One region of the Solibacillus silvestris genome, then DNA from elsewhere that is predicted to be linked to it. Evidence: riboswitches for the same ligand, from Rfam matches in the RefSeq annotation. Region 1 holds a riboswitch; each other region holds the start of a gene.
The links. A riboswitch is a leader RNA that binds a small molecule or an ion and turns the genes downstream of it on or off. The one in region 1 is predicted to bind cobalamin.

Region 1 (9,881 bases):
TCCGCTTTTTCGCCGTAACAGAAATCACACGCCTTGACGATTACTACGTCGCCGACAGGTTGAACAAGTAAACCCGTTTTTTCTACCGTTTCTACTATTCTTTGAGGTGAATCAGTTGGTACCTTCAACACGAGACGATGATCGGGCGTATATTCCATCGTACCCCGTTCCCCTACAACCTTTGCCAATGTAATCATTTGTGCAGGTGTAATCAATTTATTGGCAACACCTGGTGATACCGCAAACTCAAATATGGATTCCACTTCTTGCTGAACTAAAAAAGGATTTTCTTCAACTTTTACTACTGACGTTTCTTTATGTACGAGCGCTAATGCTTCATTTGCAAGCTGTAATGCGGTTGTTTTAATGGCTGCTGGTTCAACTATTTTTTTCTCGATAGCTTCAATTTTTTCATACCCGGTCTTTGCTTCACCCGTTTCCTGATCCAATGCCCACGGTTCCGCTTCTTTTTTCAAACGTTGATGCGGTTTTAACAGTTGTTTTTCTTCTCCTAACGTATATTTACGCTGATAGCCGCGTGGGGTAATGATTTTATTATCATAGTAAAATGTTGAAGAGTTCCCTACGACTACTGTTGTGAGCATTCCGATATCATGTTCCAGCATTTCCTCTAATGTTGTTAACACAATATCCTGCGTATCCCTGTATGCAGCTTTTACTAGCCCAACAGGTGTATCCGGTGAACGATACTTAAGCAAAATTCGTTGGGCTTCAACAATCTGTCTCGTACGTCTGCCAGATTTCGGATTATAGAATGCGATGACAAAATCCGCCATTGCCGCCGCTTCAATCCGTTTTTCAATGACCGTCCATGGTGTTAAATGGTCACTTAAACTAATCGTGCACGAATCATGCATAACCGGAGCACCGAGTAAACTGGCACAGGAGTTAATGGCAGATATACCCGGAACAACTTCTACTTCAATGCCTTCTTTTGCAGTCCAGCCCTTTTCGATTAATACTTCATATACGAGCCCCGCCATCCCGTAAACACCCGCATCCCCACTGGAAATAACGGCAACAATATGGCCGGCTTCAGCTTGTTTTACAGCTTCTTGTGCACGTGAAACTTCTTCAGTCATTCCCGTACTGACAATGGTTTTCGCTGTCACTAAATGCTCGATCAGTTCTACATACGTTTTGTAGCCCATAATATGGTCACTTTGCTGTAGCGCATCGACTGCACGTTTTGTTATATGTTCACGATCTCCAGGACCGAACCCTACAACAAAGATTTTTCCCTTTTGCATGTATACACCCTCCGTTATAGAAAAATACATCTCGCCCCATAGGGAGTGATGATAATTTTTCTTATGTGGATCCAAAAAAACTAGTATTACGTATCCACTAAGAAATAAAAAATGCCCGTACCTCTCGTCAGAAAGAGGTACGGGCATGTGAAATTAATACTAAAAAAGTATAGAAAAACACAAAAACAATTACTTGTTTCGCCTATACTTCTCCCTCCGAAAAGTAAGTATCGTTTGAATAAGCAGGTTTCCTGGCTTAAGCTTCCTTTTACTTTCACATCTTCCCATCATTTCGACAGTGATTTGTTGTGATTTCATCAGCTATTACAGTAGCGGGGGCTGCATTAGTCTTTCACTAATTTCCCTTTTACCTCACATAAATATGCAAGCACTTATTCAAATTGCTAATTATTAAATTATTATAAAAATAACATAGTCTATTAAAAAATGAAATGACTTTTAAAATATTGATAATTTATTCCTGTGGAAATAGAGCATTACATGCGTTTTCTTTCCTTCACGATCTACGTTGCTGGAAAGCGGCTTGCCTTATCGAGGAAATAATCTTTTTCCGAGTATGGGATGTCTTCATTTTTGCCTGTGCCTGAATATCGCTTCATCTTCATTTTACTGAATTAGCCTTTGAGCTAAATTTTTCCTGCTAATATAATAGCCTTGAATCAAAAATACTATAAGCGTTAAAATTAAAAAGAACGCGCTAATATTGAGCAGCAACTTGAAATCAAAAACAATATGGGAGCCTGTATCAATGAGCGCCATAAGCATCGTAAAAATATAACCGATGAATATCCCAATACATAGACCATAACTAATAAATGAAAAAACTTGCGATAAAATGAGCTTGATTAATCCGTTGGGGGATAATCCGATTAAGCGCTGAATTGTGTAATCCTCCATTTTTCCGGAAATCGTGTACATCAATGTTTGGATTACCCCAATACATGTAGCGCCAATTAAAATGGCAAGCACGCTTATAAATAAGCTCCAGCGCTGATAAAAAAATTGATTGTTTTCGGCTGTAAATGTCTCTATATCCGAAAAGCCAAGTGCTGGCCAGCGCTCATGCAGGAACTGTATTTCCTGTAATGTTTCATCGATATTTTTTGTTTCAATCATAATATCATCCACTAATAAAGTATCGCTCGCTTTCGCCACTGCTGAATCCCAGTCAATCATAATGTGAAGATTAGAAAAGCCCGTTGTAGTTAACCCAATGATTTGCATCGACTCAAGTTCAACGACTGACTGAGCTTCAAAATTGAATTTGCCGGTGCGCACCCGATCACCGACTTTTAAATGATAGAGCTCTGCATATTCCTCTGAAACAATTAATCCATTATTTGCATTGCCTACTACAGATTGCAGCTTACCGACTTCCACAAATTTTTCAATATCAATCGCTTTAAACGTTTCGCCTTGCCACTTTTCATCAATAAAAAGCTCTAAATGATCATATGTGCTTCTTGCAAAGGCATAGTCAACGGAAGGCAAGCGATCGATTTCCTGAATTATATCATTCGTCAGCGTAGGATAGCGCAAATCATTCGCCACAGCGACTGGCGCTTCGTATAAAAAGGTATGATAAGCTTTCTCGTTTTCCTGCACCGATTTAAAAAGAGTTGTCCCGAAAATGACAATCACCATTAAGCTAACAACACTTAATACAATCGGCATATTTTTTCTTATTTGCGGCATCAATTGTTGACATGCCAAATATGCCTCATTCCCAAAAATTTTGCGGACAGGCTGCAGGCATAATTTTATCAGTAACGTAAATCCATATGGCAGCACATAAAAAACAACCGCGCATAATATAAGACTGCCAAATAATATAGAAAAAACACCTTGCCCGCTATCATCATGCTTAAAACCATTTGAAAGAAACAGCAATGACGTTAAAACTGCGAAAGCGATAATAAATAATTTTCTTTTTGTTAGTTTTACGGCTGTATTGAAATTTTCCAAGGTGATTTGCAATGGCAGTAATTTCATTGTTTTACGCACTTGCCCTTGCATAATCGCAAAAAGAATGATGAAAATGCTAAGTGCAATGCTAATAATGAGCCAAACTGGAAATTGCGTGCTTACTTCAGGCAATTGCATTTTATGGACGATTGTCGGCAAGCCTTTCTTGATGACAGCATATGATAGAGCCGTCCCAAATACAGTACCGATGCTAATAATCGTGAGCACTTGGATTTGGACAATTTTCCCGACTTGTTTTTTAGTTGCTCCTAGTGACCGTAAAACCATTAATTGCTGCTTCAGTTTAAAGAACAGTAATTGGAATGTAGAAATAAGCAATACACAAGAAATGACTAGAACAAAAAACGAAAACATGACAATGAATATCATCAATGATTGAAAATTCAGCTTCACAAAATCATATTCATTCGTGACATCAATGCGCAATTCATCATCCAACCGAACAAGTTGCTCCGTAACGGAACTAGCGTAAGTTTCTTCATACAGATCGATTAATGTAAATACCCCTTGCGATGCTTTGGCATGGGCAGGTAAATATTGTTTTGCAACTTCATTTTGAAGGATAATCAACTGCACATCAGGTGCACCCGGCAATGGAGTCAAAATCTCCCTAACTGTGAATGGCTCGAAATTGACTAATAAATCATCTCCAACCTGCTTGTCAAAAAGCCGGGCGATCTTTTGTGAAATAACCACTTCATCCGATTTTACATTCTCCTTAAAATGGTACCGGCTTTTGACGAGGTCGTCATCTTCCACCCCGACTGTATAAACAGAAGGCAATACCCCTTCTACATTTGTATGGGTTAAATGTACCGGCGAGACTTCCTTTACCCCTTCTATGTTTGAAATTGATTCAACTTGATTCTCGCTTAGCCAGCTTTCTTGTTCGGGATTATATCCAACCGTCATATCTGCATATCCAAATAACGCATAAATATCCTCTTGCATCTTTGTTTTACCGTTCCATATATAAACACCCATCGTCATAATCAGACAAATACAAATCATAATAATGCTAATGCTCATTAAAATTTGGGCAGCGGCTGCGCGAAATAGTTTAATCGCAATTTTATTTAAATTGAACATTACACTTCACCTCTGCTTATCGACTTAAACCTCGCAAGTATTTCATCCAAATCAGAAGCTGCTTTTTTATTTTGATAGGAATCTGTAATCGCGCCATCATGGAAAAAAAGCACCCTGTCCGAAAAAGAAGCAACATAAGGGTCATGTGTTACAAGTAAAATTGTTTGCCCTGTTCTATGCTGCAGCTCGACAAATAACTGCAATATTTCATCCGTCGTATTTACATCCAGAGCTCCAGTCGGTTCATCCGCAAGTAAAATCGGAGGCTGATGGATGATGGCCCGTGCGATTGCCACACGCTGCTTCTGCCCTCCAGATAATTCATGCGGACGATGCTTGCGCCACTCATAAATTCCAAGCTGTTTCAAAACTTTTTCCAAGCGGACAGCTATTTCCTTCGAAGAGACATCATTTAAAATTAACGGAATCGCAATATTATCCTCGACATTTAAATCCTTCAGCAAATGAAAATCCTGAAATACAAATCCGATTTGCTCTTTTCTAAATTTCGATGCGTACGGTTCCTTATAAATATTTCGTGCTTCCTCGCCGAATAAAAATAATTTTCCCTCTGTCGGTTCATCGATAGCGCTTATCATATTCAACAGCGTGCTTTTCCCCGAGCCGCTCGTACCCATGATCGCTACCATTTCCCCTTCATATATCGTACAATGCACATTTTTCAATGCTTGTACTTTATGGCTTGATTGCGCAAAAATTTTGCTCATGCCATCAATGCGGAGAACCTCTTTCAGCGGCGGCACCGGTATTTTATTGAGCATTTCCTTCAATGGATTGTAACCATTCATCCATATACACTCCTTTCAATAGCTGCTTCAGCTGCATCAACCCTCTTCGAATATTCGTTTTCACGGTACCAGCCGGCAGCTCTACAATCGAAGCAATTACCGGCACCGTATAATCTTGGTAAAAACGCAGCAATAAAACCGTTTTATACTTTTCCTCCAAAGATTGAAGGGCGTTCCATAAGTCGATTTCTTCTTCCTTATATGTATTTGAAGTGGCCTGCATATCGATTAGCTTTAGCGGATCCGTAACCTCAAATCTCTTTATTTTTTCAATATAAGTTTTGCTGCAATTGATGACGATGCGGATCATCCATGTTTTGAAAAACTGCGGCTCCTTTAGATTATGTATATGTTCATACGCTTTTATTATCGCCTGCTGTAAAATATCCACCGCATCCGCCTCACTTTGAATATAGACAAATGCCATACGATAAAGGTCCGAATAGATTGGCTGGATGAGTTCGTAAAAAGCCTCATCGTCCCCTTGCTTAACACGAAGTATGAGTAATTCCTCTGCGCATTTAATATGCCTTCACCTTCCTTACATACATTAGACTAACGGAATATCGAAAACGATTCAAAATTTTTCATATGATGTTATTTAACCCCTTTCGGAAAATCTGGACGTTCTCTTCGAAAAATTTGATGTTGTACCTTACATTTTAGATAGTCTTTCTTTTTATCGTAAAATACGTTTAGCAATAGGCATAAAATAAATGAATATCTTCTCTCTATTACAACCCCAAATATCCAGCTTTGAATAAACATACCACTCCTAGACAGTTTTCTAATATAATATATAATGCATAAATAATCCGGTTTTTTTCTTATGGTATAATACATTTAATCATATATGCTTGTGTTAACTAGGCCCGGAAGGACGAATCAGATGAAAATTCGAAACAGAAAATTAAGCTACATAATAGCCGGAGCAGCAACATTATGTCTGCTAATACTTATCATTTTTAAAACGAGCGGCTTTCTTGCTGAAAAAGAGCAAAAAGAAGCGATCCGGCATACAGAATCCTATTTAGCAAAGAATTACAAAGACATGAAATATGAGATTGTCAGTGTCGATTCGACGACGGATTATGGGCATTACGGCTATTTCGAGCATGCAGTTACTGTCTTGAACAAAGAAACAGATAAAACATTTGATGTCTATTACGATAAAAACATGGAATGGATGGAAGATTCAATTAAGTTGGCAAAAATGGAAGATTATCTGATGCATATGATTCAACCGCAAGTAGAAGAATATACTGAACAACATTTCGGTGGAATAAGGTATGTTACGGCCAGCTACGATATGGGAATAGGCAAGCCGTTGATTCTTGTTAAATTTGAACAAGAACGCCCTGACATCACACAAAAGGAATTCAATGAGCTTGTGGCGTATATTAAGGAAATACTTGATGTAGAACATGCACTCGTTATTGCGGACTATTGGTTGAAAGAATTGACTTTTAAAGTAGATTTCTAGGGCAGGAATGGAGCTTATACGGGAGTCTCTCAGATGGCAGCTTCCCATCATTGGACAGCGTCGATTTCTTAAAGTATCATCAAGCTCAACTAATTATAAAAGAGGTGTTCTAAAATGAAAAAATCCAATGTCCTAACAGCTGAACAACATGAACAGTTACTCTGCATAGTGAAAGCCCGTTTTGAGCAGCATATGGAGCGTCATCCAAATATCGCCTGGGAAAACGTGCAGGCAAAACTCGAAGCAAATCCAGAACAGTTATGGTCTTTGAATGAAATGGAACGTACAGAGGGCGAGCCTGACGTAGTTGCCTATCATCACGAAAGTGACGAATACACTTTTATGGACTGCTCTCCTGAAAGTCCAAAAGGACGGAGAAGTATTTGCTACGACGATGAAGCGCTTCAGGCAAGAAAGAAAAATAAACCAGAAGACAGTGCAATCAATATGGCAGCAACAATGGGAATCGAAATTTTAACTGAAGCAGAATACCGCTCATTGCAGCAGCTTGGAAACTTCGACTTGAAAACTTCCAGCTGGGTACTGACACCGCCTAACATCCGAAAACTCGGCGGGGCAATTTTCTGCGATCGACGCTATGATACGGTTTTCATGTATCATAACGGTGCAGACTCATATTATGGCGCGAGAGGATTTAGAGGATCTCTTACTGTTTGATCTATGTTCGTTCAGTAATATTCCATAATTTAAAGGAAGTCAACCGCTGTCTCCATAGACGACAACGGCCGGCTTCTTTTTATATTCCTGCAAGCTACACTTGATAAAAGTCTCGGTACAACTCTTCCAAATTCCGTTTTATAGGATTCACCGAATGAATTTGCACATCATTTTTTAATAGCCACTGAAGATATTTTTCGATAGTGTCTGCCGTACCTGTAATGAGCCGGTTTTCGTTTATTTGATATGGAAGCCCGCTCTCTATCATTAATTCGGCTAAATCTCCAGTATAGGTGTACTTGATTTCAAACGGTAAATCCATATTTGATGCAACATTATTTGTGAACAGCTTCCCTTCTTTAATAAACCAAATAGTATCCGTCAAATCCTCCAGTATGTCCAGATTATGCGTTGAAATAACAATGCTCATCCGTTTTCCATGGAGCGTGCGGATCAGTTGCTTCAATTCAATGATGCTTGTCGGATCCAAACCATTAAACGGCTCATCCATTAAAATGATCAGCGGATTTGTCATAATGCTTAAAGCAATAAGCAAATGTTGGCGCATCCCAAAGGAATAGGATTTAACAGGCTGATTCACATACGAGCGGATCCCGATTAAATCAATCACCTCATCTATTTCCTTAGGCGATAAATGATAAATGCCCGCAACAAAGGACAGGTGATCATAACCAGTTAACTGCATATATAAATAATTATCGCTTGGCAAAAAAGAAATATATTTGAAAAATTCAGGGTCGCTATGCGGAATGTTATTAATTTGAACAGACCCGCCTTCAAGTTGTTCCAATCCTAATATAGAGCGCATAAGCGTGGATTTTCCAGCACCATTCGGTCCGACAAGTCCTATAATTTCCCCGGCATTGATCGAAAAAGAGATATTTTGAAGGACCAGCTTTTTTTTATACTTTTTTTCCAGTTGATTGACTTGCAATACCATTATGATGCCACTCTCCTTCTAAATAAAAGTCCCATACAGAACAATAGACTGCCGCCAATAAATAAAATTGCCGTTCCGTTTAGGAAATTAACTTGCCCATTATTTGCTTCAACGGATTTCCATCCATCGACAATATTCCATGTATCGAAATAAACAAATGGATTATATGCACTGCCCGTCAGTTCAATATAATGATCCCCTATAAAATAGCCGGCAATGACAATGATGAGTGTAACAATAATAGATGCATAATGGTTTTTCATGAATTTGCCAACTAAACTGAACAGACTGTTTAAAAAGAAAATTTGTGTGAAAATAAGAACGCCGCTTTTGACAATAACCGTTGACAGATTCTCGAAATAAAAATAGGCATTATTGGCTGTTGACAGGAAAAAGTGTGCCTCCTGCCGATCCGTTGCATAAATGAGCATCGGATATTCCGCTTCGCCCACTCCCCCGATCATTGTGGCAATAAGGAAAATAAACGCCCCGCTTATGAGCAATAAACTACAGGAAACCGCTAAATTATACGCCCATTTCGTTATATAAACAGAGGTAAACCGAATCGGCTTTGTAACTAAAAAGCTGATCGTTGGCGTCGGACTGTGCTCTTCGGAAATTGTTGTCCATAGCAGCAATACAAAGAGCAGTAATACAACGAACATCACATTCCAATCCAAATATTTGTAGATCGCAAACAAGCTGCTGTTGTCATATTTCATATTTCGTTCTTCGGTCAGCTTTAACATTACATAATGCTCGTTGCTGATCGCCTGGCTCGGAGCATCAAACTTGGAAATCCATTTATGCCCAAGCGGCCATGGTGTGATTCCTTTACCATCCAAAATATTTTGCTGCTCCTCTGACGCCATTTCTGTAATATTCCAAAGTGTGCTATTCTCATCTTTATACGATCCGGGTTCCAGCAACTTCATTGTTTTTCGATATGTTTCAAAAAAGTTTGTGGAATAGACTTCACCCTTTAAGCTTTCCAATACTTCATATCGATGGTCCAACTGTTTAATCGTATTTGCATGGAAGTCCCCATCATCTATTTCCGTACCATCAATCAGTCGCTGCATTTCCTTTTCCAGTTCAAAATCGGCTGCAACGAGTTCCCAATGTGTTCGTAGTCCGATTGTCGTATTTTGATCATTTTCAATCGCCTTTAATGCAGTAGCAGGCGCATTTTGAAATTGTTGATTCACTGCGGCAACCGTACCCCCAATACCCCAAAACAGCAGGATAAAGGTTAAAAGGATATGGCCTTTACGCTTCTTTTTTACATGCTCAAATTGCAGAAGCTTTAATTTGCCTGTCATAGGATGCTGTTTTTTGTTTGTCTTAAATTCAGGAAGTTTCAGCCCCGTATTTTTCATTGCAATTATTATATAGGAGATTATGAAACATACAGTAAGCAGGAACAGCATAGTGAACAAATAGATTGCAAAACGATTTGTAGGCAATAAGTGATTTTCATATGAAACAATTAAGTGAATCGGATTGGCCATTTGAAATCCGGCCTTTAAGGAAATCATATAGCTAGCTAAGATCGGCAAACTAACAAGCGCGAACAGTAAACC
Region 2 (9,881 bases), on a different contig from region 1:
GATGCTTCCACTGGAGCCACAGCAGATTGTTCAGCGATTTCTTCTGCTTGCTCTTGCGGTACTTGCGCTTTTTCCGGTGTGCCGAATACTGCCCGCTCCAAAATTTCCGCAATATCGAATGTGCCTACTGTCTCCTCTACCTCTTTTGCCTTCGTACCGTCCGAAAGCATTGTCAGGCAGTATGGACAGCCGGAAGAAATAACAGAAGCCTGTGTAGCCAATGCCTGTTCTGTACGTGCTACGTTAATGCGGTTTCCGACATGTTCTTCCATCCACATTAAGCCGCCGCCAGCACCACAGCACATACCGTCTTCACGATTACGCGCCATTTCAACAAGCTTTACACCTGCTATGCCCTTTAAAATTTCACGCGGCGGATCATACACATCATTGTAACGGCCTAAATAACATGAATCATGGAATACAATCGTTTCATCAACACGGTAATCCATCGTTAAGCGGCCTTCTTGAATTAAATCGTATAAAAGCTCTGTATGGTGAAGCACTTCACCTTTCCAGCCGAAATCCTGATATTCATTTTTGAAAATATTGTATGCGTGCGGATCAATCGTTACAATTTTCGTCACGCCATTTTTCTCAAACTCATCAATGTTGGCTGTTGCAAGCTCCTGGAACAGGAATTCATTACCTAAACGGCGCGGTGTATCACCTGAGTTCTTTTCTTTATTACCTAAAATGGCAAAATTCACGCCAGCTTTGTTCATTAATTTAGCGAATGCCAATGCAATTTTTTGTGAACGGTTATCAAATGAACCCATTGAACCTACCCAGAATAAATATTCCATTTCTACGCCCGATTTTTTCAGCTCTTTCACTGTTGGAACATAAACAGTATCGTCCAGCTCTCTCCAGTTTTCTTTTTCTTTACGGTTTAAGCCCCATGGATTCCCTTGTCGTTCGATATTTGTCATCGCGCGCTGTGCATCAGGGTTTACTTTTCCTTCTGTCATCGTTAAATAACGACGTAAATCAATAATTTTATCAACATGCTCATTCATTACCGGACATTGATCTTCACAGTTGCGGCATGTTGTACAAGCCCAGATTTCTTCTTCTGTAATGACATCGCCGATTAATGACGGGCTGTAAATGTTTTCGATTACTGCACCTTCAGCACCGGCAGCCATTGCCAATTGGTTCCCCTGTGTATTATTGAAGAACGAGAATGGTACCCAAGGCTTTTTCTTTAATTCAACAGCACCTGTAAATGTTAGATGGTCACGTAATTTAACAATCAAGTCCATCGGTGACAGCATTTTCCCTGTCCCTGTAGCAGGACACATATTCGTACAGCGGCCACATTCCACGCAAGAATATAAATCGAGCATTTGCTTTTGTGTGAAATCATGAATTTTCCCTACTCCAAGCGGCGGCATGCTTTCTTCATCTTCCGCTTCTTCGAGTGCCTCAAAATCGATCGGACGCAATGTACCAATACGGTCTTGTCGGTTAAAGTATACGTTGAAGATCGACGTAATCAAATGGAAGTGCTTGCCTTGCGGGATATATACAAGGAATGCCAATAGCGCCAACAGATGTGCCCACCACATAATGAAGAACATCGCCGCAGCAACAGTCGGATCCATCCACTGGAAAATCCAAGCAATACCTGATGCAACTGGTTCAGAGCCTGCCAAGCCATGTTCATGCCATATTAAATAAAAGCCGTTTCCGAATAATGTGGCAAACATTAAAATTGCCAAAAACATATAAACTAAACCATTTTTAAACCCTTGCTTCAAACGGGCAAGCTTCTCCATATAACGACGGTAAAATGCGACCGCAACCGCGATTAAAATCGTTAATACGACAAGCTCCTGCGTAAATGTAAACACCGGGTACAAGCCACCAAGCGGAATATGCGAACCTGGCGCCAGCCCTTTCCAAATCAGATCAATTGCGCCAAGCTGCACCATTAAAAAACCGTAGAAAAATAGAACGTGTACAAGTCCCATCTTCTTGTCTTTCAACAATTTTGACTGGCCGAATACTTTTTCGATAATATCTTCAATACGCTCGGAGATTTTGTGGTTGAACTCCTCTTTCCGACCGAGCTGAATGTAGTCATAGCGTGTTTTCAATAAGTATGCAAATAATCCAAGCGCATACAATAACACAGCGATGAAAGCAATCCAGTTAATAATTAAAAATGTATTCATACTTTTCCCCCCCTAGAATGCTAACTTGCCAAACCCCTTTGTCTCTCATATCCATTTCGACAAATTATATTTCCATATCAATCTATAAATTCATTGTAGTTATGAATGAGCATTCAGTCAACAGATTTTGTCGTTAATTCTGAAAATTTAATCAAACGATAAAAAATGCCAGCTAGACGATTTTTCCGTCTAAGCTAGCATTTTCCGTTCATTTAAATACATCGCCGCTGCGTATATATTCAACATCCTGAATAGTTAAGCGATAGTTCACGACACGCGCCGCGGCAAATAAATAATCCGATAAACGGTTCAAATACTTTTGCACAACTGGCGAAACATCTTCAATTCCCTTCATTAGCGACACGGTTTGACGTTCAGCCCGGCGTGCCACTGTGCGTGCAATATGAAGGGTAGCGGCAGCTGGTGCGCCCCCCGGCAAGATGAAGCGTTTTAATGGCGGCGCCTCTTCCGATAATAAATCAATCCGGTTTTCCAAAATGGCAATCGGTTCTTCCGTTAGTTTGTATTGACGATCCTTCATGACATTTGCCAAATCGCCGCCGCCATCAAATAATTCATGTTGAATCGCCGTTAAATCGTCAATGACATCCTGAAATTTCGCAGGATCCAATTCTGTAATTGCTTTACCGATAAATGAATTCAGTTCATCAATTGTCCCGTACGCTTCTACGCGCAGATTGTCTTTATCAACACGTCCTCCAATAATGCTCGTTTTCCCTTTATCGCCTTGCTTTGTATATAATTTCATCAATTGTCACCCTTCCGATTAGCAAATAAATTTAAAAGCTAACTATCTGAACCTTTTAATAATATTATTTCTAAGCTTCCTCCAAAATTCCTTTTAGCATTAGTTGTTTTCCATTACGGCAGTTGCTATCGAGGCTTTGAAATCTCTTCTTTAAAGCGTTAAGAAATTCCGGTCCATAATTAAGTAACGAGAAAAAGTGAAAATAAGCGGATTTTCTCCTTCTATTCATCCTAGCTGGCTCTTAACGATTTGAAATTAATGTGAGGAAAAAATAACGCTCTCCCCATTTTTCTAGAAAGTTCCAACCTTTATAAATTATTACACTGTTTATATTTATTTATTGCCGATATTGTAACTTCAAAAACGGCCCGTCCGATTAGTTTTCCTATTTCCGTAATCGGGCCAGCGTAAGGCATTTCTTCGCCTTGTTGTGTTGAGGCGATTAGCAGACTGTCGGTTGCGGTGCTTGTTGCTGTTGTGTTCGTCAATGGATCTTTAATTTGCTTGTCCGCCAATGCTTTCGTCTTTGCTTCCGTCGCAGTAATCATCGCTTGGATAAATGCCTCGTCTGTTAGCTTTCCGTTGATGATGACCCATGTATTGATTGTGCCGATATGCGGCTCGTCTTCCCGCAAATATGTTTTTGTGACGTCGACGCTATTTCCCACTCCCGCAGTTACCATGACGATGATTTCCACATTGTTTTTCGCAAAATGCTGAATTGCGGCGTATTTTGTTTCGACAGCTGTCAGCATGACGACTGTATTTGTCGGCGAAAACTCGTTTTGCAGCAAAAATTGCCGAGTCTCCTCTTTTACATGATGAATATCGTATTCAGGAGCAATGGCTCGATTTAAAAAAGTATCATACCAGCCGATTCCTGCATTATGCACTGCTGAGGAAATCACTTTTAACGGTGCTTGTGCCCGGTATTCGACATAGTCTTTCGTGATAGAGAAATCGTCGATGCGGATTGACGGGTTTTTCCTGTCCATTTTATTTGCCGGCAGCATCGTAATTTGCGGCTTTGGTAGCTCGGGGTGTGGATATGTCGCGATACGCGCTTGGTAAACATCCGCAATTTGCTCTTGCATAATGACTTCATGCGGCTCACCGAAAGCACGCATTTCACCATCTTCCAATAGCAGCAGCTCATCACAATAAAGCGATGCCAAATTAATATCATGAAAAATCGACACAACCGTCAGCCCGTGAAACTCGACTTGCATGCGGATCATATCCAAAATTTGTTTTTGATGGGCGATATCCAAATGGTTTGTCGGTTCATCCAAAAGGAGCAACTCCGAATTTTGGGCAAGTGCTTGTGCGATAAATACCCGCTGCTGCTCACCTCCAGATAAAAACTCCAAATATTGATTTTTATAATGGGAAACTCCTGTACTTTCCATCGCCTGCTGCACCATTTTTTCGTCTTCCACTGTCCACGATGAAAAAAAGCCGCTTTGGTGAGGATACCGTCCCAACGATACTGCATCATACACACTATTCGTAAAAGCGCTCGCATTTAATTGGGGAAGAACAGCCATTTTCTTTGCCAATTGTTTGACGTCATAGCTTTTAATCGGCCGCTCTTCAATGAATATTTCTCCGGATATCGGCTTCAATACACCGCTGATCATTTTTAACAATGTCGATTTTCCGCTGCCATTCGGACCGAGAATCCCGAGAATTCTACCTTTTTCCACGTGAAACGTCATATTTTTTATGATACTTTTCCCGTCATAGCCACCCGTCAATTCGTTTACTTTTAGCATTATGCGACAACCTTTCTACGTTGCTTGAAGAAAATATAAGCAAATACTGGCGCTCCGATAAATGATGTAATAACACCGATCGGCAGCTCTACAGGTGCGATTATTGTCCGTGATACGAGGTCGCAAATGACTAGCAGGCTTGCACCGTTTAAAAAGGATAATGTCAGTAAATGTCGATGGTCGGCTCCGATAAGTAGGCGAATCATATGCGGAACGACTAAACCGACAAAGCCTATCGTCCCCGATACGGCAACAGCTGCACCTGTTAAAATCGAGCCACCCGCTAAAATCATATATTTGCTGCACTTTACATTAACACCTAAATATTGGGCACGCTCTTCGCCATAAATCATTGCGTTCAGCTCACGACGCTTTAACCATATAATCCCCGTGCCAATCACCATAAACGGCAAGATCATGTTGACATATGACCAGCCGCGCATCGATACACTTCCAAGCAGCCAGCCGATTATTTGTCTAAGCTCCTCACCTGTCAGTGCTACCATTAATGAAATGCAGGATCCTAAAAACGAGCTGAAAATAATGCCCGTCAATATTAATGTTTCCATTTTCATCGAACGGTCTACAAGCCGTGCGAACGTTAATACAATCACCATCGTACATGCGGCACCTGCCATACTGAATATTGGCAGTGTAAAAACACCGAGCATCGGAATGGAAATACCTAAAAAAATTGTCGAAACCGCTCCGACTGATGCACCAGATGAAATCCCCAATGTGTATGGATCGGCCAATGGATTTTTCAATAATCCTTGGAATGCCGCACCCGCAATCGCCAATGATGCCCCGACGATTGCAGCCAAAATAACGCGAGGCATGCGGATTTTCCATAATATACTGTACGCTACCGGGTTTGTCGCCCCATCCCACAATGTTGAAATCGGAATATCGACAGTTCCAAACGATATTCCAATCCACATGCTGCAAAGAAGTAAAGCAAGGGAGACGACATAAGCGAACGTATACTTATTACTCATTAAATACCTCAGGATAAATGGCTTCACCTAATGATTTGATACCTTCCACAATACGTGGGCCTTGCCGGCTCGTCGTATCTCCATCCACAAGCTTAATATTTCCGTTTTTAACCGCATCCATTTCAGCATAGGCCCCGTTTTTTTCGATTGCATCCAAGTCGCTTTCGTACGTCACTAATATCGCATCTGGATTGCTATTGACGAATTGCTCTGCGCTATACATCGGCCAGCCAAGTTCCGGCACTGCGTTTTCTACATTTAATGTTTCCAGCATTTCATCGATGAATGTATCTTGCCCTACCGCATATAACTCCGGCTCTGTCCCGACAACGACGAATACGGATTTTTCTTCTAAATCAGCAACTTTCACTTCAATGTCCTGAATTCCTTTTTGGATGGACGCAATCATTTCTGCCGCTTCCGGTATTTTCCCAGTCAATTCACCAATTTGTTCAATAGTGGCATATGTTTCTTCAAATGTTAAAGCATCCTTTACGACAAACACCGGTATTCCAACTGCTTCAAGCTGGGCAATGCCTTCTTCATTAAAATTATAAAGTCCTGATTCATGCGCTACTACCAAGTCCGGCTGCAATGCAATCAGCTGCTCCAAGTTAAATTCCATCCCGCCGACTTTTTCTTTTGTCAATGCTTCTTCAGGGAAATTATCATTGTCCGAAACACCAATAATTTCCTCATTCAAGCCTAATCCAAATAAAATTTCCGTATTGGAAGGAATGAGTGAAATGATGCGTTCCGGCGCTTTTTCCAATGTGACTTCTTTATTCAAAGCATCTGTTAAAGTAACGGGAAACTGTGCTTGCTCCCCCGTCGTTTCAGATGATTGCTGTGCTGTATTTTCTTTTTCCGCCGTATTCTTTTCGCCCTCCCCACATGCTGTAAGCGCAATTAGTGAGAGGATTCCCACCGTAGAAAGTCGTCTCCATTTTTTCATATGTAATTCCTCCTGAATTTGTTTTTGTTATTTAATAATAGTGCGGCTGCGATAGTAGGTGAATGCGCTTTTATAAGCATAAAGGTGCTGATTCTCCACGATTTTCCTTGATAGAGCAATATAAAATGGAAATCCTTTAATTAAAGCGTGAGTAATCTTTTACTTTTGCTCTTGTTCAAGGAGTACGGCAAGCTTGGTGAGAGGATTTGCCGCTTTTCCATCTTTTAAGGAAACTCTCTTGCACTTGGAAGTTTATTAGCCATTCTTCCCGGGATACTGACCACTCCGCAAACACCAAAAATAAAAAGCCTCCTACTATTGAGGAAGCTTCATAAAAGCAAATAAATTCATACAACGAAAAATTTATTCACCACATCCTATCCGCGTAGACATTAACTGGTATGATAAAGGCAGGTCTCCTGGCTTATGCGTCAACATTTGTGAGCGCCTTCCCGAAAAATTCAGTGGCTTACTGCTCCAAACTAGCAATTACAGTGGCGGGACCGCATCGGAATTGAACCGATTTCCCTTTTACTTCTTACTCTATGAATGAGTGAAGAACCTTTATAGCACTTATTAATTTGAATGTCTTTATTATAGCGGAAATTTGGGGAATTGCATGCAAATTCGCCAAAGTTTCAGATAACTCGCCGCTATCTATGAAATTATTGCCGATTGTGCCCGAATAAACCCGGTGTCAATTAGCTGACCCTAAAGGCTGTTTAACTCATCATTCCATCGTTAATATTTCTTAACGATAGATCAATTCTTTCTGAAATCCATTAAATATGAAATGTATAGTCATCCGGAAGAACACGTCGGAGGAATTGCTTTGTGCGGTCTTCTTTTGGCTGCACGAAAATTTCATGTGGTGAGCCTTCTTCAACAACGTTTCCGCCGTCCATGAAAATCACACGATTCGCCACATCACGCGCAAATGACATTTCATGTGTAACGACAAGCATTGTTGTTCCTTCTTTCGCGATATCCTTCATTACGCCAAGCACTTCCCCGACAAGCTCAGGATCCAGTGCAGATGTCGGCTCATCAAATAAAATAATGTCCGGATTTAAGGCGACCGCCCGTGCAATGCCGACACGCTGTTGCTGACCGCCGGATAATTGACTTGGATATGAATCGTATTTTGCAGATAAGCCTACTTTATCTAGTGCTTTTCTTGAAATATTATAAGCCGCTTCTTTTTTCATGCCTCGCCCGATTACTAGCCCTTCCGCTACATTTTCAAGCGCCGTTTTATTATTGAATAAATTATAGTTTTGAAAAACAAATGCTGTTTTTTTGCGAATGGCTAAAATATCTTTTTTGGATGCCTTATTTAAATTAACGGAAATATTATCGAAGCCCGCTGTCCCTTCATCTGCGCGCTCCAAAAAATTTATGCAGCGCAGCAGCGTCGTTTTTCCCGAGCCGCTCGGACCTAAAATAACGACGACATCCCCTTTATCAATCTTTAAATCGACACCTTTTAATATTTCGTTTTCTCCAAATGTTTTATGCACATTTTTTATTTCGAGCATCGCGATTCCTCCTTAAACTGTCACCGCTTTATAGCGTCTTAAACGTTTTTCAGACCATTTAAACAAATATTCAACCGTCATGCAAACGAGTAAATATACGATGAAAATATCAATATATGCCTCTAAATAGTTGTAGCCGAAATTCGCCTCAACTTTAGCCTTCAGTGTAATTTCCTGCAATGAAATCGCATACCCGAGCGAAGTTGCTTTTATTAAATTAATCGTTGCTGTACAAAGATTTGGCATGGCAGACACTAATGCTTGTGGAATAATAATACGTCGGTATGCCTGTGCCGTTGTGAGTCCAACCGATTGCGCGGCTTCCAGCTGACCTTTCGGAACCGTTTGTATGGCAGATCGAAACACTTCAATTAAAATCGCGGCTGTATTGAATGAGAAAATAATAAAGGCATACCATAACGGATTCACATTATAGATGGGATAGTCGATATTGTATTTCTCAAACAAGCTGCTTAACAGCAATGGGATTGTTGCATAGAGCACAAAAATCTGAATGATGATCGGTGTACCCCGGACAAATGATATGTAGATTTTCGCGAAAAAGTTAATGACCGGTATTTCGTAAACTCGTGCGAGCGCTAGCAAAAATCCGAGTGGCACGGCAACAAAAAGAGACACAACCGTAACGAGAAGCGCTACTGGAACACCGCTTAGCGCAATAAAAAATGTATCGAATAAAAATTGCCAGTTGATTAACCCCATAGTAAGCTCCTCCTACGTTGTTTTAATAGATTGCTTCCCTTTGCTGAATGCTTTTTCAAGCAATGCAAAGATTTTTTCAATCGAAATTGATAAAATCCAATAAATGACGGCCAATGCAATATAAATTTCAAGTGTATGTGTACCATAGTTGTTCGCAATAATTAAATTCGCCTTTCCTACGATATCGATAAAGCCGATCGTATAGGCAAGTGCCCCTTCTTGCAAAACCGAAATCAAGCCATTTCCGAAGTTCGGCAATGCAACGACGAATGCCTGCGGGAAAATAATGCGCCGATACGCTTGAAATGGTGTCAATCCAACACTGACTGCCGCTTCATATTGTCCGCGGTCAATCGCCAAATACGATGAACGGATGACTTCGGACATCATCGCCGCAAATTGCAGACTAAACGTAATGACGACAAAAACGCCTGTCGATACATTTTGCAAGTAAATCCCGAATCCCCCTTCTGCAAAGGCGGGAATTCCGTAATATACTAAAAACAGCAACACAATCGATGGTGTACAACGGATAATCGTCGTATAGCCATTCGCTAAAAGCCGCAGCCATTTGTTCGAACTCAATTTAGCCGCTGCAATCACAAGGCCGAAAACAGTTCCGCCAATGACCGAGAAAGCCGCAATATAAAGCGTAATCCATAAATATGGCAGTAAATTAGGCAGCGCAGACCAAATGTACGATACATCAAAATACTTTTCCACATTTCCCACACCTTTCTGAATATTGATAAGAAAAGCTACTTAAGCAACATACTTAAGCAGCTTTGAGAAATTATCGATTTACTGATTCAAGCACTTCAAACAAGTCTTTGCCGTAAAATTCTTTGCTTAACTCGCGTAAAGCGTCCGTCTTTTTGATTTCCGCAATCGCCTTGTCATATGCATCCGCAAATGCCTGCTCTTTCTTATTAAATAATGGCCA
Region 3 (9,881 bases), on a different contig from region 1:
CAGATGAATCGCTTGAAGGACAGTCGGGAAAAGTTATTGTCCCGGTTCCCATTGACGGCTTCGGTGAAATCATTATTGAAACTGCTAATGGCATCATCTCAAAACGAGCAGCTAGTTTTCATCATGTTGAAATCCCATATGATACACAAATATTGATTATTGAGATGCGGAATGGTACAGCAATGGTGGCAATTTATGAAAAGGAAGAACTACAACTTTAAAATAAGGAGGAAATTTTTATGTCGGGTTTAGCAGGTATTTCAGGTGTTTTAATAGCAGTCGGGGTTGTCGTATTTTTAATCTTAGCACTTATAGCGGTTTATGTGATGAAATACCGCACAGCAGGTCCTGATGAGGCGCTCATTGTTACAGGCAGTTATTTAGGGAGTAAAAATGTACATACAGACGACTCGGGAAATCGTATTAAAATTATCCGTGGCGGCGGTGCATTCGTATTCCCTGTGTTTCAGCAAGCGAAACCGCTCAGTCTGCTTTCCAGTAAATTAGAAGTAACAACACCTGAAGTGTATACAGAGCAAGGGGTTCCAGTCATGGCAGATGGAACGGCCATCATTAAAATCGGTGGTTCGATTTCAGAAATCGCCACAGCTGCCGAGCAATTTTTAGGAAAAGAAAAGCATGATCGTGAAGGTGAAGCCCGCGAAGTATTAGAAGGTCATTTGCGTTCTATTTTAGGTTCGATGACCGTAGAGGAAATTTACAAAAACCGCGATAAATTCTCTCAGGAAGTACAGCGTGTCGCATCACAGGATTTAGCGAAAATGGGCTTAGTCATTGTATCGTTTACAATTAAAGATGTCCGTGATAAAAACGGCTATTTGGATTCCCTTGGTAAACCCCGAATCGCACAAGTAAAGCGTGATGCGGATATCGCAACAGCCGAGGCAGATAAAGAGACGCGCATTAAACGGGCTCAAGCAGCTCAAGAAGCTCAAAAGGCAGAATTAGAGCGTGCCACTGAAATTGCAGAAGCAGAAAAAGACAACCAGTTAAAAGTGGCGGAATTCCGTCGTGAGCAGGATATCGCAAAAGCTCGCGCCGACCAAGCGTATGAATTAGAATCTGCACGTGCAAAACAGGAAGTAACAGAACAAGAAATGCAAGTTAAAATCATTGAACGTCAAAAGCAAATCGAATTAGAAGAAAAAGAAATTCTGCGTAGAGAAAAGCAATATGATTCGGAAGTTAAGAAAAAGGCAGATGCCGATCGTTACGCAATTGAACAAAATGCAGAAGCTCAAAAACGAAAAGAACTTGCCCAGGCAGATGCGGAGAAATACCGTATCGAGGCACAGGCGCAAGCCGAGGCAGAACGTATCCGCTTGGATGGTCTTGCCAAAGCAGATGCGGAGCGTGCACAAGGTACAGCTGAAGCGGAAATTATCCGCCTGCGCGGTCTTGCGGAAGCCGAAGCGAAGGAAAAAATTGCGGAAGCGTTCGAACAATACGGGCAAGCGGCTGTGCTTGATATGATTGTTAAAATGCTGCCTGAGTATGCTAAGCAAGTGGCAAGCCCCCTTTCAAATATTGATAAAATCACAGTTGTTGATACAGGCGGTGGTCCAAACGGCGGCGCAGGCAAAGTTACTGGCTACGCGACAGACTTAATGGCCGGTTTACAGGAAACGTTAAAAGCGTCGTCCGGTATTGATGTAAAAAATTTAATAGAAACATATGTAGGTAAGAACACTTTCGAAAAACCCGCACCAGTTCCACACGAAAGCTTCTCTCAAGTTGAGGAATTAGTTGAGGAACTTCTGGAAAAATAATATTGGCATAAAAAATCGTCGAACATTGATGTAAAAGAATTTGCATGTAAACAATTTAAGTGTCTCTTCATTTACGAAGCAACGTATATGGGGAGATTTATTTTTAGGTTTTAACGACAAAACGTCGTCAAACAACAGAGCTTTTTATTAAAGTGTACCGACAATTAAAACGCCTAAAAAGCGAAAGTGCGGCATCTTCCCTATAAGGAAAATGCCGCACTTCTTTGCCTATTTTATAATTTAATCGTCCATCCAAATGGATCTTCAATTTTTCCGTATTGGATACCCGTTAATGTATCATAAAGCATTTGTGTGATTTCTCCGATTTGGCCATTGTTGACAGAAATAATTTCATCCATCCATTTCAGTTCGCCTACAGGGGAAATTACCGCAGCCGTGCCTGTCCCGAATGCTTCTTCCAATGTACCGTTTTTAGCGGCTGCCACAACCTCCGCAAACTCAACCGCACGTTCTTCAAACGGAATATTTTTTGATTTCAGCACTTCGATCATCGAATCGCGTGTGATCCCCGCTAAAATACTGCCGTTTAGCGCAGGGGTAATGACTTTTCCGGCAATTTTGAAGAAGATATTCATGCTTCCCACTTCTTCTACATACTTATTTTCCTTGCCGTCAAGCCATAATGTTTGGGAGTATCCTTGTTTTGCGGCAATTTCGGAGCCTTTCAAGCTTGAAGCATAGTTCCCTGCTGTTTTTGCTTCGCCTGTACCTCCGACAACTGCACGCACATAATGCTGCTCCACCAAAATTTTAACTGGATTGATGCCCTCTTTGTAATACGAGCCTACTGGTGACATAATAATCATGAATTTATAGCTTTTCGCAGGATTTACACCTAAGTAGCTTTCCGTCGCGATAATAAATGGGCGAATATAAAGAGACGTTCCTGGCGCTGTAGGTACCCATTCGCGGTCCACACGAATCAATTCCTTTAAAGCTTCCAGCGCAAATTCCTCATCAATCGGTGGTATGCAAAGACGTGCATTCGAAGCATTTAATCGTTTAAAGTTGCGGTCCGCGCGGAATAATTGCACTTCGCCCTGTTCCGTCATATATGCTTTTAAGCCTTCAAAAACCGCCTGGCCATAATGAAATACCATCGCAGCAGGGCTGAGCGTGATCGGTGCAAAAGGCGCGATTGTCGCATTATGCCAACCTTTTCCTTCTTCATAATCCATTACAAACATGTGGTCCGTAAAAATTTGACCAAAACCAAGCTGTTCTGCAGGTGTTTTTTCTTTTTTGTTCGTTGATAACTCAGTTGTAATTTCGTATGTTGTCATAATCCATGCTCCTTAACTAATTTAAATTGATACACTCTATCATACCATTTTATTTTTAGAAAATTTACAATTTTTCATTTTCATACAAAAAAATTTTTTTCCTAGCAGTTCATTTAGTTTTCGAGCAAATCCCCGCTTCATCCTTCCTCATATTTTGAAGATTTTTTTGATGGGTGCTGATATATTACTTAAAAATAACGCTTCCTGGTGTTCTTTCACTGCAACTAATACAGCACAAGATGGGCCTGCCGAAACATTTAAATTGATATTTGCTGTATATTCTTCACCGACAAAGCGTTTTATTTCAGTTCCGATTCCTCTTGAACCTGTTGGCCATATTGCTTGAATGGTATCTTTGTTCAGTCCTTCATACAACTCATTTAAATTAGCGATTTTATCCGGGTTCTCTATTACTTCATCACCGACTAGCGGCTCCCCCACAACATAAAACAGGCAATTATCTGTGTCGTTTTCGAATTGCTTTTTTCCTAGCATTGTGAGAGATACGGCAGATTGCAATGCATCAAAGTTCGATTCGCTTGAGCCGATTAATGGTGGCATTTCTATATTCATTTCCGTGAAGGCTCTTTCAAACCCTTGTTCATATTCTTTCCATACGCCATCTCCCGAAAAATTTGCCATCAGCAATTGAACCGGTATCGCCCCGGCACAAAGCTGTTCCAAAATAGCGGTGCGGGCGGTGAAATAAGCCGTGATTTCATTTGGCGCTTGTACAATATCATGCTCTTTCGTCCCAATACATGCCGAATTATCGATTGTCACGATTAACCCGTTTACTTCGATTGCATTCCTCATGCACTCACCCCTGCACGCTCTGCAACGGATTTTAAAACAGGCATGACGATGATGGCGATAACACAATTCACAACTGTTGCAATCGTCAATGAGGCGATTGAGCCGATGTAAAATGCCGGCGAAATTAAAAAGTAGAACGGTAACGGTGCAATAACTCCATTTGCAATGACAACAAACACCCATTTTAAAATATACATATTTTTACGGTGCAAAACCGCAAAAATCGCGACAATGGCGAACATTTCAACTGCGATTAAAACATGAAAAACACCTAAAGGAAAACCGGATGTAAGCCCTGTTGCAATATGCCCAAGCGCACCTGCTGCCCCTGCAAAAACAGGTGGTAGAAAGAGGACGCTAATAACTGCTGGGGCGGAATCCAATGCAGCTGTCGCAATCACGCCAACCGGCACTTTAATAAAGCTTCCAATAACGCAAATTGCTGCTATTAATGCCGTTAAAATTATGTAACGCAATTTAGTTTTTTCCATCATGCTCTCCTTTTAAAAATTGCGGAATGCCATACCATACACGAATAACCGTCTCTGCTTCATTGCAAAGCTTCTGGTATAGCCGACCGCAAGTATCTCTTAACTGACGCGCTCCCCTTTCAAGCGGTACAACACCACGGCTCGTATCTGCACAAATGCAAAAAACTTCCGCTTGCCCGGAAATTTCAGCGATATGTTCAAAAATCCGCTGTGCTGCCTGCTCTTCCGGCTCATCTAAATACGGTAAAATGATTTGTTCAAAATCACTAATAATAAAACGTTTATTTTCGGTAACCTTCTCTATGCGGGGCAATATCCCTTCACAAACAACGAGTTCCTTTTCAGGTAATTTCGCGACTAAAGCTTTCACATATGCTCGTTTACCGTTATATGCGCCTCCGAGTATAACGTACATCGTAAACCTCCTATTAGTTCATCAACCGAACCCCAGCAAAGGGTATATATAGTTCGATGGTTTGCGGTCGTTTGCTGAAATGACTGCTCCTCCACGCTATATTTCGCAAGCAATAATCGAATGACCCCGCCGTGTACGACAAATGTATAATCGCCATCTTGTTTTACAATTTGGCGAAAACCTTCCAATACGCGCTGTTGAAACTGCAAAAAGCTTTCACCGTTCGGTATTGGCGTAGTGAGCGGATCGTCAATCCATGCACGGTATATTTCATTATACTGTAATTGCTCATATGTACACATTTCAAAATCGCCGAAGTTTAGCTCTCTAAGTTTTTCCTCAGCGAAAAATGGAGTTTGCGGAAAATAGCAGGCAGCCGTTTGTAGGCAGCGTTGCAAATCACTGCCAAATACTTCATGTGGCTGGATCGGCAGCTGCGCTTGAACTTTCTTAATAATCGGTTCATCTGTCCAGCCGATATATTTCCGCTCTCTGTTCGCTTCTGTTTTTTCATGCCGGATTAAATGCACAGTAATGCCGTTAGCCATAGCACAACCTCCAAACCCTCGCCTAATGCGCCAAGCAAATCGCCCGTCACCCCTCCAAAATGCTTCCGTGACCAGTTTCGGTAAAGTGCAACAATGACAAGCATTGTGAAAAATAAAACATATAAGCTATATGCCCCTATATAGAACCAAATCGCAAATAAAGCCCCACAAAGCAAACCGAGTAAAACAGCGAGCTTTTTTGAATTGACCATACTTTTAAAATACGCCGCGAGTCCTGTTTGCTTTGCTGTTTGCATCGTTAAAAAGTAAATCAGCATCCCTGTGCGCGCGATTAACGGAATAAAAATAAGACATGGGATGATTGCGGAATGTCCCTTTAAAAGAAATTCATAAATGAAGCCTATCTTTAAAAGCAGTAAACAAAAAACACTAATAACACCAAAGGCACCTGTGCGCGGATCATCCAAGATTCCCAATCGTTTTTCTTTTTCTCCGTAAGAAAAAAAGGCATCACTCATATCAATCCAGCCATCTAAATGAAGACCGCCTGTGAGCAGAATGAAACCGACAACAATCAATATGGCGAGGAGCAAGCTGGAAATATCGCTAAAGCCGGCAAGCGCAAAAACTGCACTTCCAATTATTGCGCCAATGAATAAACCAATAATCGGCAAAAAGGCATACATCCATGTAACCGATTTGGCATTCATATCAAGCTGCTTTTTTATCGGTACAGCCGAAAAAAACTGCCATGCCAATAGAAAACCCGTTATGCTGTTTTTCAATTTGCGCCCTCCTTATTTCCATTGTTGCACAAGCTGAAATTGTACTTCATATGCTTCTTCACTCCGATTAACGAACCACTGATGAAGCTGGCCCAAATTTTTGCGGTATAAATTCACTTCATCAAATTTTGATGATTGCTCGTCCAACACTTCATTTGACACGATTATTATTTGAGCACCTTGCGCATGCCAGTTGTCGAATTCGCTTTTTAACATTTCAATCGAATTGTGGATATATTCGCTGCGCTGCTCGGCTGATTCGCTTTCATACAATACATTCGAAAGCCATGTCGTCACACATTCAAAAAGCACGACATCATTTTCCGATAAACGTCCGAGCTCCTCAGGAATATTCACATGTATTTCAATCGTTCGCCACTCGGTACTTTGGCGTTGACGATCAAGCTGATGTCTTTTTATCCGTGCTTTCATCTCATCGTCAAATGCCGCACCTGCTGCAATATAATAATAATTTTTACCAGGACCATTTTGACTCGCCAGTTTTTCTGCAAAGGCGCTTTTCCCGCTGCGCACGCCACCTGTAATAAAAATCATTGCCAGCACCCCCATATGGAAGATTAAAAGAACATGCTCAATATTGAGCTATGTTCTTCTATTTTGCCTTTTTTGTCGGATAGGATTTCGAGATGAACGGAATTTCTTCGAATGAATGCTCTTTGTTCATATAAACTGCCATGACGAAAAATACATTCGCTAAAAGCCCTAAAAAGTCGAATAAAATTTCGGGCACTTCTCGCTCTTCACTTACCTTATGCAATGCACGGTACGATTTTTTCGCTTCGCTTCGGCAAATATGCAGCCTTGCTGAGCTTTCCACCCCTTGTGGCAGCAAAAACTGTTGAATTGTCTCTTTTACATTGCTCACATAAAAATCATAGCGGTCACTTAGCCAGCTTAAATCCTCTTCTGTAATCGCCAATTTTCCGCGCACAGAACCGTTGGCATGGTATGCAAGCGGATGGATAATACGCAAGTCCTCCAATACAATCTGCCCTTTTTCATCGTCCAATAATGTCGGGATGACCGCTCCGATACGTGTCGTCAATGAATCTGTACGAATTTCATAATCGACGCATGAGCTTTTTTCGCGCATAAATGGATAACATGAATAACGAATATCTTTTTTCATCTAAAGTTCCTCACATTTCAAATTTTATATTTTATTCCGCATACACGATGGACACACTAAGCTCCCAAAAACTTATGCCAGCTTTAAAACTGCAGGATTTCCGATAATGCGGCAGTTTTCTCTAATTAAGCTCCAACAACCGATTCTGCATTCTTTATCAATAAGAAAAGCCACCCAAGAAAATGGATGGCTCAAAATATCAAGATCGATTCCTATGAAATGACGAAAAGATTTTTAATGCCGTACATTCTCTCAAATTCCGAAGAGGTGTGTCACGATCAGAAAAAGATTGGTCTCCTGGCTCCGCGCAGCTCTCTACTCATGAATGCCTTCCCGTCAAAAACAGTGGCAATCTCGTTCACTTTCATTTGCGCTTACAGTTACGGACATAGCTTCGGATTTCCGCCGAATTCCCATTTATGCAATTTGCATCTTTTCCCTGCAGATTTATTTGATTTGTAAAACTTACTTTAACACACTACAGGCATTATGCAAATAACTTTCCATTGAAATGGAATTCCATCAGTTGGACGTTTTCTTCCTCTTTCCTTGATTATTTGATGGAAGAATCGAAATTCCGCCAAAAGCTTTTCAACACAACTCAATATAAATTTTACGCTTAAAGCAGAAAAAATTAATTCAAAGTAGATATAATACGTTTAATTTCTATTCCCCAACTCTGCTTGCTATAATATATTTACAAATACAGGTAATAAAAAATCTGCCAAGGGGGTTATGTAATGAAATGGGATTTTGAATATGATGTAGTTGTCGTCGGGTCTGGCGCATCAGGATTTGCTGCGGCCACTACAGCGAAAAATGAAGGCTTAAAAACGCTTTTAATCGAAAAGGAAAAGCATTTCGGCGGGGCTTCCGCTTTATCCGGCGGAGGTGTTTGGATACCAAACAACCGCTATTTGGTGGAAGCCAATGCTGCAGATTCCTATGAAGAGGCAAAAACTTATTTGGATGCGACTGTCGGCGATATTGTAAATGATGAAATAAAAGAGACTTACTTAAAAAAGGGCATTGAAATGCTTGATTATATGCATAATGCAAGCAAGCATATGCGTTTTTCCTATGCTAAAAACTATTCGGATTATTACCCTGCATTACCAGGCGGAAAAGGCGCGGGACGTTCGATTGAGCCTCTGTTAATAGATATAAATGAATTGGGAGATTGGAAGGATAAGCTCCTGCCTCCAACGATTGATACGAAGGGCTTTGTTATGACCGGGCAAGACTTTGTCAAAGTGAATATGATCACAAGAACGACTGCCGGAAAAGCAAGATCGCTGACATTAGGCTGGCGATTAATAAAGCATCTTCTGCTAAAGAAAAATTATGCGGCTTTAGGGCAGGCGCTTATGGCTCGCATGGGGTTGACCTACAAAGGATTAAATGGCGAAATGTGGCTGCAAACACCTTTTACAGATTTTATATATGAACAGGACCGTGTCATCGGTATAAAAGCTATAAAAGAAGGGCAGGAAATTGCGATTAAAGCTGAAAAAGGCGTTATTTTCGGGTCAGGCGGCTTTTCGAAAGACCAGGAAAAACGAGAACGCTTTTTGCCGACTCCCCAAAATGCGGCATGGACGAGCTCGCCTCATGGGCAAACAGGCGACATTATTTCTCCATTTGAAAAGCTTTATGCAAAATTCGGCTTAATGGATCGTGTGTGGGGAGCGCCTTCTATTATCGATCATAAAGGAAGACCGTTTTTCCTAGTGGCAGACCGCGGCATTCCGAATATGATTATTGTCGATCAAGAAGGGCATCGCTATATTAACGAACCGACACCTTATCATGAGTTTGTCGATAAAATGTACGAGCACAATGAAAAAACAGGCGGAAAGGCTATTACTTCATGGATTATTTTAGATAGCCGCTCCAAAAAGCGCTACCTGTTTGCAGGTCTCTTCCCGATGCAAGGTTTCCCAAAAGAATATTTCAAAAATAATATAGTCTTTACAGGACAAACAGTGAACGAGCTCGAACAAAAGCTTAATATCCCGACAGGAAATTTAGTGAAGACGATCGAACGCTTTAATGGCTTTGCGCAAAATGGCAAAGATTTGGATTTCCATCGAGGCGAAACAGCACATGACAAATATTATGGGGACCCGACATTGAAAAATCCGAATTTACTTGAATTAAACAGCCCGCCTTATTATGCATTAAAAGTATATCCTGGCGATATCGGAACAAAAGGCGGTGTTGTAATAGATAAAAATGCACGGGTATTGCGTGAGGACGGTACCGCAATTGAAGGCGTCTATGCATGCGGCAACTGCTCTTCCTCTATTATGGGGCAATCCTACCCGGGTCCTGGGGCGACATTGGGACCTGGAATGACTTTTGGCTATTTAGCGGCAATGCATTGTAAAGATAATGATATTCAACATTCATCTGGACCAAACAATGACACAAAGCTGATTAACGCATAAAAGTAAAAAGGAGGGGCTGTCGGAAAAGACCGATTTAATCGATTCTTTTCCGACAGCCCCTTACTCTTTTTATAATATTTTAACTGTCAGAGGCAATCCGGACATTTGCCGTATATTTCAAATTTATGTGCCTCAACGACATAGCCCGGCAGCTTTTCACCGAGCATATCC

Region 2: linked by a shared signal. The riboswitch ahead of ACTHOQ_RS10120 (ABC transporter substrate-binding protein) and the one ahead of cobJ (precorrin-3B C(17)-methyltransferase) in region 1 are both predicted to bind cobalamin.
Region 3: linked by a shared signal. The riboswitch ahead of ACTHOQ_RS01895 (cobalamin adenosyltransferase family protein) and the one ahead of cobJ (precorrin-3B C(17)-methyltransferase) in region 1 are both predicted to bind cobalamin.

The regions. Positions count from the first base shown of each region.
Region 1 is NZ_JBQCJW010000001.1:77,688-87,568, forward strand. Features, by position in the region: gene cobJ (precorrin-3B C(17)-methyltransferase) at 1-1,271, opposite strand, end outside; cobalamin riboswitch at 1,496-1,682, opposite strand; gene ACTHOQ_RS00415 (ABC transporter permease) at 1,899-4,367, opposite strand; gene ACTHOQ_RS00420 (ABC transporter ATP-binding protein) at 4,367-5,149, opposite strand; gene ACTHOQ_RS00425 (sigma-70 family RNA polymerase sigma factor) at 5,139-5,702, opposite strand; gene ACTHOQ_RS00430 (hypothetical protein) at 6,066-6,659, shown strand; gene ACTHOQ_RS00435 (DUF4256 domain-containing protein) at 6,774-7,337, shown strand; gene ACTHOQ_RS00440 (ABC transporter ATP-binding protein) at 7,432-8,298, opposite strand; gene ACTHOQ_RS00445 (hypothetical protein) at 8,298-9,881, opposite strand, start outside.
Region 2 is NZ_JBQCJW010000012.1:95,244-105,124, forward strand. Features, by position in the region: gene ACTHOQ_RS10100 ((Fe-S)-binding protein) at 1-2,180, opposite strand, end outside; gene ACTHOQ_RS10105 (cob(I)yrinic acid a,c-diamide adenosyltransferase) at 2,389-2,949, opposite strand; gene ACTHOQ_RS10110 (adenosylcobinamide amidohydrolase) at 3,258-4,724, opposite strand; gene ACTHOQ_RS10115 (FecCD family ABC transporter permease) at 4,724-5,722, opposite strand; gene ACTHOQ_RS10120 (ABC transporter substrate-binding protein) at 5,715-6,677, opposite strand; cobalamin riboswitch at 7,070-7,258, opposite strand; gene ACTHOQ_RS10125 (amino acid ABC transporter ATP-binding protein) at 7,460-8,215, opposite strand; gene ACTHOQ_RS10130 (amino acid ABC transporter permease) at 8,228-8,938, opposite strand; gene ACTHOQ_RS10135 (amino acid ABC transporter permease) at 8,951-9,661, opposite strand; gene ACTHOQ_RS10140 (transporter substrate-binding domain-containing protein) at 9,732-9,881, opposite strand, start outside.
Region 3 is NZ_JBQCJW010000002.1:120,385-130,265, forward strand. Features, by position in the region: gene ACTHOQ_RS01850 (NfeD family membrane protein) at 1-221, shown strand, start outside; gene floT (flotillin lipid rafts scaffold protein FloT) at 240-1,790, shown strand; gene ACTHOQ_RS01860 (branched-chain amino acid aminotransferase) at 2,024-3,094, opposite strand; gene ACTHOQ_RS01865 (hypothetical protein) at 3,242-3,910, opposite strand; gene ACTHOQ_RS01870 (ECF transporter S component) at 3,907-4,401, opposite strand; gene ACTHOQ_RS01875 (bifunctional adenosylcobinamide kinase/adenosylcobinamide-phosphate guanylyltransferase) at 4,388-4,816, opposite strand; gene ACTHOQ_RS01880 (histidine phosphatase family protein) at 4,768-5,364, opposite strand; gene cobS (adenosylcobinamide-GDP ribazoletransferase) at 5,337-6,110, opposite strand; gene ACTHOQ_RS01890 (bifunctional adenosylcobinamide kinase/adenosylcobinamide-phosphate guanylyltransferase) at 6,123-6,665, opposite strand; gene ACTHOQ_RS01895 (cobalamin adenosyltransferase family protein) at 6,724-7,260, opposite strand; cobalamin riboswitch at 7,531-7,711, opposite strand; gene ACTHOQ_RS01900 (FAD-dependent oxidoreductase) at 8,001-9,710, shown strand; gene ACTHOQ_RS01905 (Fur family transcriptional regulator) at 9,797-9,881, opposite strand, start outside.